DNA from 3 places in the Streptosporangium fragile genome. Region 1 is predicted to be linked to each of the others. Evidence: riboswitches for the same ligand, from Rfam matches in the RefSeq annotation. Region 1 holds a riboswitch; each other region holds the start of a gene.
The links. A riboswitch is a leader RNA that binds a small molecule or an ion and turns the genes downstream of it on or off. The one in region 1 is predicted to bind cyclic di-AMP.
Positions count from the first base shown of each region.

Region 2: linked by a shared signal. The riboswitch ahead of ABD841_RS19910 (hypothetical protein) and the one ahead of ABD841_RS36130 (coiled-coil domain-containing protein) in region 1 are both predicted to bind cyclic di-AMP.
Region 3: linked by a shared signal. The riboswitch ahead of ABD841_RS27015 (C40 family peptidase) and the one ahead of ABD841_RS36130 (coiled-coil domain-containing protein) in region 1 are both predicted to bind cyclic di-AMP.

Region 1 is NZ_BAAAVI010000090.1:3,265-7,535, reverse strand. Features, by position in the region: gene ABD841_RS36140 (DeoR/GlpR family DNA-binding transcription regulator) at 1-476, shown strand, start outside; gene galT (galactose-1-phosphate uridylyltransferase) at 473-1,552, shown strand; cyclic di-AMP (ydaO/yuaA leader) riboswitch at 1,625-1,761, shown strand; gene ABD841_RS36130 (coiled-coil domain-containing protein) at 1,764-2,738, shown strand; gene ABD841_RS36125 (DinB family protein) at 2,912-3,421, shown strand; gene ABD841_RS36120 (MarR family winged helix-turn-helix transcriptional regulator) at 3,408-3,929, opposite strand; gene ABD841_RS36115 (M50 family metallopeptidase) at 4,094-4,271, opposite strand, start outside.
Region 2 is NZ_BAAAVI010000028.1:19,418-23,688, reverse strand. Features, by position in the region: gene ABD841_RS19920 (carbohydrate ABC transporter permease) at 1-316, shown strand, start outside; gene ABD841_RS19915 (DUF4253 domain-containing protein) at 574-1,425, shown strand; cyclic di-AMP (ydaO/yuaA leader) riboswitch at 1,772-1,905, shown strand; gene ABD841_RS19910 (hypothetical protein) at 2,207-3,154, shown strand; gene ABD841_RS19905 (hypothetical protein) at 3,375-3,986, opposite strand; gene ABD841_RS19900 (alpha/beta fold hydrolase) at 4,240-4,271, shown strand, end outside.
Region 3 is NZ_BAAAVI010000046.1:54,605-58,875, reverse strand. Features, by position in the region: gene ABD841_RS27020 (C40 family peptidase) at 1-935, shown strand, start outside; cyclic di-AMP (ydaO/yuaA leader) riboswitch at 1,640-1,799, shown strand; gene ABD841_RS27015 (C40 family peptidase) at 1,918-2,457, shown strand; gene ABD841_RS27010 (gluzincin family metallopeptidase) at 2,762-3,610, shown strand; gene ABD841_RS27005 (M48 family metallopeptidase) at 3,607-4,271, shown strand, end outside.

The DNA.
Region 1 (4,271 bases):
CCCACTTCGTGGTGGAGGTACCGGAGCTCACCGTGATCACCAACTCGATCCGGATCGCCGACGTCTTCCACCGCGCTCCCAGGGCCGACCGCACGGTCGTGCTGACCGGCGGGGTCCGCACCCCCTCCGACGCCCTGGTGGGCCCGGTCGCGGTGGCGGCGATCCGGGGGCTTCACGTCGACACGCTGTTCCTCGGGGTGCACGGGATGAGCACCCGCGCCGGGTTCACCACGCCCAACCTGCTGGAGGCCGAGACCAACCGGGCACTGGTCGCCTCCGCGCACCGGCTGGTGGTGCCCGCCGACCACACCAAGTGGGGCACGGTCGGGATCAGCACGATCGCCGAGCTGTCCGAGGCCCACGTCGTGGTCACCGACTCCGGCCTTCCGGAGGAGGCCCGCGAGGAGCTGGCCGCCGCGGTGGGCGAGCTGATCATCACAGAACCGCAGCAGGAGAGCGAGACCCTGAGCCGATGAAGCGCACCATCACCCACCTGGCCGACGGCCGTGAGCTGTTCTACTTCGACCGGCGGGACGACGCGGACCGCAGCGCGGTCGACGAGCGCGACCTGCCGCCCCGCCCGCCGGCCTCGGAGCTGCGCTACGACCCGCTCACCGAGGAGTGGATCGCGATGGCCGGCCACCGCCAGGGCCGCACCTTCCTACCCCCGGCCAGTGAGTGCCCGCTGTGCCCGTCCGTCCCCGGCCGCCCGACCGAGATCCCGTCCGCCGAGTACGAGGTGGTGGTCTTCGAGAACCGCTTCCCGTCCTTCTCCGCCCAGCCGGGGACGTACGGGCAGGTCGGCGGGTTGAGCGAGGTCCGCCCGGGGGCCGGCCGCTGCGAGGTGGTCTGTTTCACCTCCGAGCACGACTCCTCCTTCTCCCGGCTCTCCCCCGAGCAGGTCGAGCTGGTCATGGAGGCGTGGATCGACCGGACGGCCGAGCTGTCGGCGATGCCGGGCGTGGAGCAGGTGTTCTGCTTCGAGAACCGGGGGGCGGAGATCGGCATCACGCTGACCCACCCGCACGGCCAGATCTACGCCTACCCGTACGTGACCCCGCGCACCAGGCTGACCTTCGGGGCGGCCGAGCGCCATCGGGAGCGGACCGGCGGCAACCTGTTCGCCGACGTGCTCGCCGCCGAACGGGAGGCGGGGGTCCGGGTCGTCGCCTCGAACGAGCACTGGACCGCTTTCGTGCCGGCCGCGGCGCGCTGGCCCGTCGAGGTGCACCTCTACCCGCACCGCCGGGTGCCCGACCTGGGAGGTCTGGAGCCCGCCGAGCGTGCGGCGTTCGGCCCCCTCTACACCGACGTCCTGCGCCGCCTCGACGGGTTGTTCGACATGCCGATGCCGTACATCGCGGCCTGGCACCAGGCTCCGGTGAATGTCGGCCGCGACCTGGCGTATGCCCACATGGAGCTCTTCAGCATCCGCCGCGCGGCGAACAAGCTGAAGTATCTCGCCGGATCGGAGTCGGCCATGGGAGCATTCGTGAACGATGTGCTACCCGAAGAGACAGCACAACTTCTGCGCTCCGTCGTCACGGATTGATCACTTATTGGTCTCGGATTGCAGTCGCATGACTTTCGGTTTACCACTACTATCCTTCCCACATCAGCTCTAACTGCTGATATGCCTAATCTCAGGCGCCTCGCCCGAGAGCCGGGGAACCACCGCACCTGGGGTGAAACCACTTCGGTGGAAGGGCTTCCTCCAGCCCGAACCCGTCAGCTAACCCGGTAGGCGGAAGGAGAGGAGAGTCGTGGCGGCACCGTCCCCCACGTTCCGTCGTCATGCGGTCTGGATCCTTTGCCTCGGCTCGGCAGCCGCGTTCACGCTCGGTGCCCCCACCGCGGGCAGCGCGGAGCCCAAGCCGACCGAGGCCGAACTCCGCGCCGAGCTGGCCAAGCTCAACAAGAAGATCGACAAGCTGATCGAGTCCTACGCGGCCAAGCGCGAGTCGCTCCAGAAGGCACAGAAGGCCGAAGCCGTCGCCAAGAGGAACCTGCAGCGGGCGGAGGAGGAGTACGCGGCGGCCAAGCAGGAGGTCGACTCCATCGTCCAGCTGCGCTACCAGAGCAGCGCGGGAAGCCTGCCCTCCCTGCTGTTCGCCCCCGATCTGAGCGGTGCCGCGGTGATGGAGCAGCTCACCGCCCAGCAGAGCGCCCACCTGCAGGGCTTCGCCGACAGCCTCGGCCGCAGGGAGCAGGCCGCCGAGAGGGCGGCCCGGCTCACCGACGAGATCAAGGAGGAGGCCAAGGAGGTACAGTCCCAGCGCGACGAGGCCGAGGACCTGATCGACGACATCAAGGACAAACTCGACCGGCTCGTCCCCGTGGGCTCCGGCCGCCGCGCCGACGGTACCTGGGCTCCCCAGCTCCCCACCGGCGCCGACAACATCACCGACCGGACCCGCATCATGCGCGACGCCATCAAGAGGCGCTTCGACCTCCCGTACACGGTCGGCTGCTACCGGCCCACCAACGACGGCGGCGAGCACCCGCTGGGGCGCGCCTGCGACTTCATGATGAGCACCGGCGGCGCGATGCCCACCGCGGCCAACCTCAAGCTCGGCGACGAGATCTCCGCCTGGGCCCTCAAGAACCGGGCCAAGCTCGGCGTCAAGTACGTGATCTGGCGCCAGCGCATCAACCACGGCTCCGGCTGGCGCTTCATGTCCGACCGCGGCGGCATCACCGCCAACCACTACGACCACCCGCACATCTCGATGTTCTGAGCGGCCGGACCCGGCCGCCGACGGGCGGAATCGGCCTCCGGCGGCGGGCGGTCCCGACCCTCGGCGGGCGGTCCCGGCGGAATCCGCGCCGCGCTCCGGGGCCTGCGGAATACGAGGTCGGTGGCGGAAAAAGGACGTGACAGCGGTGGTGATGCCCGAAAGGATGGGACACCATGACCGATACTCGGATTGATCCCCCTTTCATCGCCGACGAGGGCCCGATGCTGCACGCGTGGCTCGACTGGCACCGGGAGACCCTGGCCGTCAAATGCGCGGGACTGACGGACGAGCAGCTGCGCCTGCGCGCGGCCGAGCCGTCCACGCTGTCGCTGCTGGGTCTGGTCCGGCACATGACCGACGTCGAGCGCAGCTGGTTCCGTAACGTGCTCAACGGCGAGGGCACGGTCGGGATCTACTACTCCGACGACGACCCGGACGGCGACTTCGACACCCTGGAGACCAGCCCCACGGCCGAGCACGCCTTCGACAGGTGGCAAGCGGAGATCGCGCACGCCAGGGAGCTGTCGGCGGGGCTGCCGCTGGACACCATCGGCAAGGGGCAGCGCCATGACCAGGACGTCTCGCTGCGCTGGATCCTCGTCCACATGATCGAGGAGTACGCCCGGCACAACGGGCACGCCGACATCATCCGCCAGCGGATCGACGGGGTCACCGGCGAGTAGCGGGCCCCTCCAGCGCCTCGGCGATCACCTGGTCGAGGTTGGCCAGGTTCGCCGGGCGGGCCGCGGCCGCCTCCGCGAAGCGGGCGAGCAGGCGGGCGAAGGTCTCGCGGTCGGATTCGGCCCAGTCGGCCATCAGCCCGTCCAGGTAGGTCCGCCGGTGCCGGACGACGGCGTCGAGCACCCTGCGGCCCCGGTCGCTGAGCACCAGCCGGGCCCGCCTGGCGTCCACCGCCGACTCTTCCCGCGCGACGAACCCGGCGCCGATGGCGTCGTTGACCAGTCTGCTGGCGGTGGACGGATCGACGTCCAGCTGCTCGGCGACGGCGCCCACGGTGACCTCGGGCACGTCCAGGGCGAGCTTGTGCACGGCGTGCACGACCATCACGTTCGACATCTGCACCGGGCGCTGCGACTCCCCCGCCCTGCGCGGGCGCAGCGGCCGCGACCACATCCGGCGTAGCCGGAACAGCGCCACGTCGATCAGCGCTCCAGGCGTCCCGTCATCCACGGCGCAACCCTAACGCCTGCGGGCGCGACCGGTGCCCGGCCCCGGGCACCGGAGCGGCGACGGGAGCGCGGCACCGTACCGGGCGCCGCGAACCGCACGAGACGGCACGAACCGTACGGTGCCACGCGGCGTCGGCGTACGTACGGCGGCGCGGCGGAACGGGGTCAGCCGGAGAGACGGACCGGGTTGACCAGGTCGGCGTACATCAGCAGACCGGCCATGATGATCATGATGAAGGCGATCGCGTAGGTCAGCGGGAGCGCCTTGGCGATGTCGACGTGACCGGGCGTGGGGCGGCGGGTGACGCGCGCGAAGCCGCGCTTGACGCCCTCCCACAGGCCG
Region 2 (4,271 bases), on a different contig from region 1:
GATGATCGACGGTGCGAGCCGGCAGGTCATCCTGTGGCGGATCCTGTTCCCCCTGGTCGCGCCCGGCCTGATCGCGACGAGCGTCTTCTCCTTCATCACCGCCTGGAACGACTTCATCTTCGCCAGGACCTTCATCATCTCGGCCAAGGACAACCAGACCCTGCCCGCGGCCCTGCTGGTCTTCTTCAAGCCCGACGAGAACGACTGGGGCGGCATCATGGCGGCCTCGACGCTGATGACCATCCCCGTACTGATCTTCTTCGTGGCCGTCCAGCGCAAGCTGGTGGCCGGGCTGGGCGGGGCGGTCAAGGACTGAGAACGAAGAGCGGCCGGAGCCGTCGCCGGGGAGGCGAGGCGGGGGTGCCCGGGAGGCGGCCGGAGGCCGTCGCCGGGGAGGCGAGGCGGGTGCCCCCGGGGGATGCCGGAGGCCGTCACCGGGAGGGCCGAAGCCAGGCGCCCGGGAGGCGGTTGAAGACGGGCGCCCAGGGGTTTCGTTCGTTTCTGTACCGATAAGTTTTGCCTGTACCAGGGCGGAACTGTCCCTCGGGACGCTTGACGGGACAAAATTGGTCCGTGGTCAGGATCGGATCGGTAGAGATGGACGATTGCGAGCGGGGGCACCTTCCGCCATTTCTGAGCCAGCTGTTCGCCGACGGGGGCGAGGGCCGACGGCTCTCCGTGGAGCTGCCGCCCGGTGACGTGGTCTGGCCCGATCCTGGTTACTCGCAGCTGTCGATCCGTGCCCGACCCGCCTTCTGGCTCAGCGACGTGGCGGTGTCCGGAGAGTACTGGGCCCTGCTGCGCGCCCAGCACGAGCACTCGGGCCTCTGGCCGGTGCTGCTGGAGGACTCCGTCCAGCCCTGGGCGGCCGGCCAGATCGCCCCGGACGCCGCCGCCGAGATCGACAACTACCACGCGGCGGCGTTCATGGCCGAGGTGTGGACCGACTGGGTCGCCAAGGCCCACGCCGACCAGGTCGACATCCTCGACCCCTTCGGCCCCCGCTGTCCGGGCCCGGCGCCGCCGGGCAAGCTTGTCGCCGACCCCGGCGTGGTCGCCGACTGGTACGCCCGGCTGGTGGCCGAGCGCCGGACCCCGCTGGGCCTGGTCGCCGTCGAGCGGAGCGCCGACGCGCTCGCCGTCATGGGCTGGCAGGGCGCCCTGAACCACAACGAGTGGATGGTTCCGCTGGCCGCCGTGGTGCGCAGCTGGGAGGAGAGGTTCGGGGCCCGGGTGGTCGGCATGGGGTTCAACACCCTCGACCTGAGCGTCGCCGCGCCGCCGACGACCTCGGAGCACGCCCTGCACGTCGCGGCCGAGCACTGGACGTTCTGCCCCGACAGCATCATCCAGGGCGCCGGCACCCTCATCGACTACGCCGAGCAGATCAAGGGCAGGAACGCCTGGTCGTTCTGGTGGGACTGATCACTGAGGCCGATCACCCGGCCGGGCCTTCCGCGGCGGGGTGTGCCGGGCCTCCCGCGGTAGAGGCGTATCGGGTCTCCCGTGGCGGGGTGTGCCGGGTCTCCCGCGGCGGGGCGTGCCGGGCCTCCCGCGGTACGGGTGTACCGGGGCTGCTCGCGGTGCCGAGGCGGCCGGCAGGGGCGACGCCGGCCACCCCCGGGGTGGGTGTTTCTTGGGGGTTGTAGGTAGATCTTCTGGGCTTTTCATGGGATTTGTTTTGCTTTGTCCCATTGTGCTGGGTAGTGTCCTGGTTGTTATCGGTTGGTGACCTGCCCTTCAACAGAAGGAGCGGCCGGCCGACGTCGAGTCCCGAGGGCCGCCAAGCCCGCGGGAGCCGGGGACCCACCTTCCCGGGGTGAATCCGCCGCGAGCGCGCGGCGGTAGGGCAACTCCACCGCCCGAACCCGTCAGCTAACCCGGTAGACGAGATGGAGAGGAGATCCCCCCATGGATCACCGCGTCACCATGTCGGCGCGTTCCGTGGCCGTGCCGGTCCCGTAGGCCGCACGCGCCGGTCCCCGGACCCGCATGTCCCGGTTCCCCGGATCTTGACGTGCAGGCTCCCGGACCTTCGCCCTCAGCTCGCCAGAACTTCACCCGAACCCTTCCGTCGCGCCTGATCGCGGTGCCTTCCCGCCCGTGCTTCGCGTAGCGCCTGGTTGATCCCGCTGCGCCTTTTCTCGTCGAGCGCGTCCTCGCCCGTGCCTCCGCCGTGTGCCGCACGTGGCCGCCCCGTTCCCTCGTGAAAGAGCTCGTTTTCCCCATGCGCTTCTTCTTCGCCCTGCACAAGAACCGTCTCGCCGCCGCGCTCCTCGTCGGCGCGAGCGTGCTGACCGCCACCGGTGTCGCCTCCGCGCTGCCCGCCTCCGCCACCCCCGCGGCCCGTACCGCCCCGGGAGCCGACAAGCCCGACGCCGCCTCCCAGACCGTCCTGCTCACCGGGTCGACCACGGCTTCCTACTTCTGGGACGACTCCTCCGGCCGCGCCGGTGACACCGGCCTGCCCGCGAGCGGCAAGCCGATGCAGAAGGGCATGGCCGCGAGCCCGAGCTGGCCCCTGTTCACCGAGGGCTACGTCATCTACAAGGGCAAGAAGGCCAAGTTCTTCGTCGGCGACCGCGGTCCCGGCGAGCCCTCCAGCCGGGGCGTCATGCTGGACCTCGACGCCAAGACCTTCGCGGATCTGACCGGCGGCACGTTCAACCCCAACACGCTCATGGTCAACGGCAACGGCGGCATGGGTCACATCAAGGTCCAGTACGTGATCACCAAGTGGGGCGACGGCGTGGGCAAGAAGAACCACCCGGTGGCCTTCTCCACCGGCGCCTGGGGCCGCAAGGACCGCAACCCGGCCGTCCCGCCGAAGCCCCTCGTCGCCAAGCCGGCCGAGCCGAAGAAGGCCGCGGAGCCGAAGAAGACCGAGGTCGTCGCGGAGCCGAAGAAGGCCGAGGAGGCCACGAAGGCCGAGGCCGTCGCCGGGCCGGCGGCGGGCTCGTCCAAGAACGTCGTGCTCACGGCGGACGTCAAGCGCGAGAAGGAAGCGCGTGACCTGGACGGCGCCGCCAACGCCGCCGCGAGCTCCTCCTCGGGCTCGAAGGGCACCGCCGCGGCGGTCCTGCTCATCGCCGTGGGCGGAGGCGCCCTCCTGCTCACCGGCCGTCGCCGCCGCCCCGGCCGCCGCCGCGCCTGACCGTCCCGCGGCGTCCCCGCGCGACTCCTCCGGGACGTTTCCCCCTGGCGTCCCCGCGCGGTCCCTCCGGGCGTTCCCCGCGACGTCCTCGGGGGACACCCTCGCACGACCCGGCCCCGGCGCTCCCGCGCCGGGGCCTTCGGCTGCCGGAACGTCGTCCGCCGGTGCTCGCCCCCGCCGCGCGGCGGATGGGGGCGCCGCCTCCGGCGCCGGGCGGTCGTCAGCGTTCGACGGCGGCGCGGAACCCCGGAAGCATCTCCTTGAACTCGGCGGCGCTGAAGTTCGGGCCGAGTATCACCCCGACCGTGCCGTCGTCGGCCCAGGCGCACATGCCGGTCTCGGAGCCGACGAGCTCCAGGCCGACGCAGCGGGCGTGGCCGCCGAACGGCCCCGCCGGGAGGTCGAAGGCGTGGTCGGGGGTGTCGCCCGCCAGGAACGTCTGGAGGGCGTGTTCAACGGTCGGCGCCTCCTGATCCCGGCTGATCCGCACGTCGTAGCCGGTGAAGATGAACCCCCTGGTCAAGGAGTGGCCCTTGGCCCGTTTGACCTCCTCGTACCGCACCTGCACCGCGTCCTCGACGGTGGCGCCCCGGACGTGGGGATGCCGGTCCAGTAGTTCCTCGCGGGTGAGGAACGGCCACATGCCGGTGAGTTTCACGGGCCCGGCCTTCTCGGGCGGCGGGAGCACCAGGCTGCGGCTGCCCTCCCGGGCGGGCGACGGGTCCGTGGTGCCCGACGCGCCGGTCCCGCATGCCGGCAGCGCGCCGATGAGCAGCGCCGCCACCACGGAGCCCCAGCGGCGCCCCGGCGACCCGCCGCGGGATCGCGACACCCGGCGGGAAGCCCCCGGTGCTGAGCCCGCGCTTCGCCTCCCGGGTGCGCGCGGAACGGAGAACGTGACCATGGGACCTTTCTTTGTGCCCGGGGTGTGCGGCAGGGGCATGACCCGAAGGGTAGCCGTGCCCCTGCCGTGTGCCGTCCCCCGCGCGGTTGACCGGCGCTCCTCCGGCCAGGTGACCCCACCCTTGCCCCGCCTCTGTACAGAATGAGATTCTGTTCCGCAGGACCGGCACGGTAGGAGGACCATGACTCTGCGAGCCTCGGCGAACGGCATCGA
Region 3 (4,271 bases), on a different contig from region 1:
TCGCGCTCGTGACGGTCGTCCCCACGGGGAGCGCGGGGGCCGAGCCGAAGCCGACGCCCGCCCAGGCGAGGAAGAAACTGGAGAAGCTCAACGAACAGGCGGACCTTCTCGTCGAGAAGTACAACCAGGCCTCCGAGAAGTGGAAGCGCGCCAGGAAGAAGTACCGGGCGCTCAACGACGACCTCACCCGCCAGGGCGAGAGGGTCGCCGGGCTGCGTACGGAGCTCGTCACCATGGCCGTCAGCACCTACCAGTTCGGGTCGATCACCGGCTGGGAGGGCATGGTCAGCCAGACCGATCCCGGCGCCCTGCTGAGCGGACTGGCCGCGGTCGACCAGCTGTCGGCCAGCCGTGCCCAGTCCCTGCACGCCTTCGACGAGGCCACCAAGGAGCTGCGCGACAGCCGCGACAAGGCCAAGGACGCCCTGGCGGAGGCCGACCGGACGCGCGACGAGCTGGCCGTGGAGAAGGCCAGGGTCGAGAAAATGATCAAGGCTCAGCAGAAGGTCCTGCGCGAGGTCGGCGCCTACAACCCCGGTAATCCCGACAGCGCGGGCATCCAGTACAACGGCCCGGCCTCGGGCAACGCCCGCGCCGCCCTGGAGTTCGCCTTCGCCCAGGTCGGCAAGCCCTACCAGTACGGCGGCACCGGCCCCGGCGGCTGGGACTGCTCCGGCCTGGTCCAGGCCGCCTGGCGCAGCGGCGGGGTCAGCCTGCCACGCACGACCTGGGAGCAGTGGAGCTGGGGTGCCGGCCGCAAGGTCTCGCTGAACGATCTGCAGCCGGGCGACCTCATCTTCAGTGAGGGGCTCGGCCACGTCAGCCTCTACGCGGGCGACGGCAAGATCGTGCACGCTCCGCAGACCGGCGATGTCGTCAAGGTCGTCCCTCTCTCGGCGTACGGCCGTCGCCTCGTCGGGGCCGTCCGCCCCTGACGCGCCCGCGGGTGCCGCCCGGCCCGCGCCGGTCTGTCGTTCCGTACGCACGTCTCCCGTACGCACGTCTCCCGTACGCGCGTCTCGCGCCGGTCTGTCGTTCCGTACGCACGTCTCCCGTACGCGCGTCTCGCGCCGGTCTGGCGTGCCGTGCGTTCGTTTCGTGCTGGTCTGTAGCTTCGTCGTCTGTTTCGCGTGCCGGCCCGTCCCGAGCGCCGGGACCGGTGCCCTCCGTCTGTCCCGAGCCCGTCACCGCCCCCGTCACCGTGGGGTCCGGCATCGTCGACGCCGCCTCCGGCCGCATCCGTGGCTCCGCACCCAGCCCTGTCCACGCCCCCGTCCGCGGCGTCCGTTCCCGCGCCGGGCGCCGACCCGTCTGTCTCCCGGTCCGACGGAGATCAAACCGAGATCAACACCAATGTGACATATGTTACAGAAGTGATGAATTGCGGGGAGTGATTCGTAAGATGTGACGAGAGTCATATCTCGATAGCATAAATAGCGATTAAGCAGGGATAACGGGAAGATCACGAGGCGTTTTTGATCTTCAAAGTTGGTGAATGCTTTGCCGGATGGTGGAGATCCGGGTACCTTCTGGCCTCGCGGCCGCACGCCATGCTGCCGCGGTCCAGATCGGCCTCCGGGCCGATGCCCCATAGAAATCCAACCGGCCGCCGCTCCCTCGACCCGGGGTGCGCCCCCGTCGCGGTGGCCTGCCGAATTCGTGCAGCCAGGAGGCACGAAACCGGGGACCCAAAAGGCCCGCGAAAGCATGGTCAGGGGTGAATCGGCATTTTTATGCCGTAGGGCATCTTCCAGGCCCGAATCCGTCAGCTAACCCGGTAGGCATCAGTGGAAGTCCCAAGGAGAAATCCTGTCTACCACCCTGCACAACCCCCGTCTGTCGCGCCTTTTCCGCCTCTCCATCGGCGGGTTCGCCCTCACCCTGACCGCCTCAGCCGGAGCGGTCACGCTGGGGTCCATGACGGCGGAGGCGATGGCGGACACCGCGCCCACGCTCCAGGTCAACGGCACCGCGAGCGGCTCCGAGCAGGTCCAGAGCACCGACGGGACCGAGACTCGGACCGAGAGCGAGGCCAAGACCAAGGCCAAGGCCAAGGCGAAGGCCAAGGCCAAGCTGAGCAAGGCCGCGTTGCAGAAGGTGCGGGCTCGAAAGGCCGTTTCGGTGGCCAAGAAGCAGGTCGGCGATCCGTACCGGTGGGGAGCCTCCGGTCCCGGCGCGTTCGACTGCTCAGGGCTCGTCCAGTTCGCCTGGCGCAAGGCCGGCGTGTCCCTCCCCCGGATCACGCACAGCCAGTACCGGGCGATCAGGAAGAAGGTCTCGTGGAGCAATCTGCGCCCCGGTGACCTGCTGTTCTTCAGTGGGAAGGGCCACGTCGGCATGTACGTCGGCAACGGTCGCATGGTCCACTCGCCGAGCAGCGGAAAGACGGTCCGGATCGTGAAGCTGGAGGGGTACTACCGGTCCTCCTTCGCCGGAGCGGCCCGGCCCGGAGCCTGAGCAACGGACACCGGCCCCGTCCATCCCCAGGGAAGGACGGGGCCGCTCCATGCGTGGTGCGCACACCGGCGGATCGGCGGCCGTCGATCGACGCGCCCGCCACCGTGGAGATCGACGCGCCCGCCACCGTGGAAAGGCGGCTCCCGCCCGTGCCGCACGGGTTCACCCGGCGCCTCGACGGCCTCCCGCCTACCGCCGGTGGTCGACCCCGGTGTCCTCACCTCGGAGGGCACCTTCGCGCGTCGGCTCTCGCCCGGGGCGTGAACCCGGGCACCGTCCGGCGGTCACGGTAGCATCGGGCCGTATGTCCGTCCCGAAGGGGCGTCGCGCCGTGCTCGCCGGGATGCTGGCGCTGATGAGCGCCGGGCCGCTGCTCACCGGGGCCGGGCCGTCGCCCGCCGGGGCCGCGTGGCCCCCGCGCGACCGCGACCTCCCACCCGGCCTTCCTGACCTCCCGGGCGACGTTCCGGAGCTGTGGCCGGGGGAGGCCGCCGCCGTCCGCGGCGAGCACTCCCTGGTGATCGGACACCGCGTCCCGCCCGCCGTCCTGCGCGACCTGGCGGTCAGGGCCGACCGCGCCCGCCGCGCGGTCGGAGCGGTCTGGGGGCCGGTGCGGGCGCTGGTCCTGTTCCCCGCCACCGACGCCGAGGCGGCGGCGCTCGCCGGAGCCGGAAGCACCCGAGGTCTGGCCGCGATGGCGACCGCGGACCGGGTGATCGTCCTGCCGTCGGGCTACGCGCGGCTCACCCCGACCGGCCGGGACGTGGTGATCACACACGAGCTCACCCATGTGGCCACCGGCGCGACCCGGGGCGGCCGGGTGCCGATGTGGTTGTCGGAGGGGTTCGCCGACTACGTGGGCTACCGCGGTGCCGGGATCCCGGTCCGAGTGGCCGCCGCCGAGCTGGCCGCGGAGGTACGGGCGGGCATCGTGCCCGCCGGCCTGCCGGGGCCCGCGGACTTCGCCCCCGGCGCCCCCCGGCTGGCCCAGGCGTATGAGGAGGCCTGGCTCGCCTGCCGGTTCGTCGTGGAGCGCTTCGGCGAGAAGGCCCTGGTGAGGCTCTACGGTAGCGATACCGGGACCACGCTGGGCCTGCCGGAGGCCGAGCTCACCGAGGCCTGGCGCGACTACCTGCGGAAGGAACTCGCATGACGCTGAGCACGACGGGCAGGCCCTCCGGCATGCGCGCGGCGGGATGGGCGCTGGCCGCCCTGGGGGCGGTCACGCTGGCCGTCGTGGCGTTCACCACGCCCTGGCGGGCGCTGCCCGGGAGCGCTCCGGAGGTCGTCCCCGATCCGGCCCGCGACTTCACCCCCGCCCAGATCGCCCGCGCCGAGACGTTCGACGCGCTGGTCAGTGTCCCCGCCTACCTGTCGCTCGGCCTGACCCTGGTCGTCGCCGGGGTGCTGGTGGCCACCCCGCTGGGCGCGCGGCTGGTCGGCCGCCTGCGCGGCCCGTGGTGGCTGCGGGCTCTGCTGGGTGTCGCGGCGCTGTCGGCGGCGACCGAGGTTCTGCGCTGGCCGCTGGGCATGTGGTCGGAGACCCATCTGCGTGACTTCGGGCTGTCCACCCAGACCTGGCTGCCCTGGGCGGCCGACCGGCTCAAGAACATCGGCGTCAGGACCGCGCTGATCGCGATCATGGTGCTGGCCGTGATCGCACTGGCGCGACGCTACCGGCGCTGGTGGATCCCCGCGGCGGCCGGGGCGTTCGGGCTGACCCTGCTGGCGTCGTTCGCCTACCCGGTGGTGATCGAGCCGCTCTTCAACGACTTCCGGCCGATGGCCGACGGCCGGCTCCGCGACGACCTGCT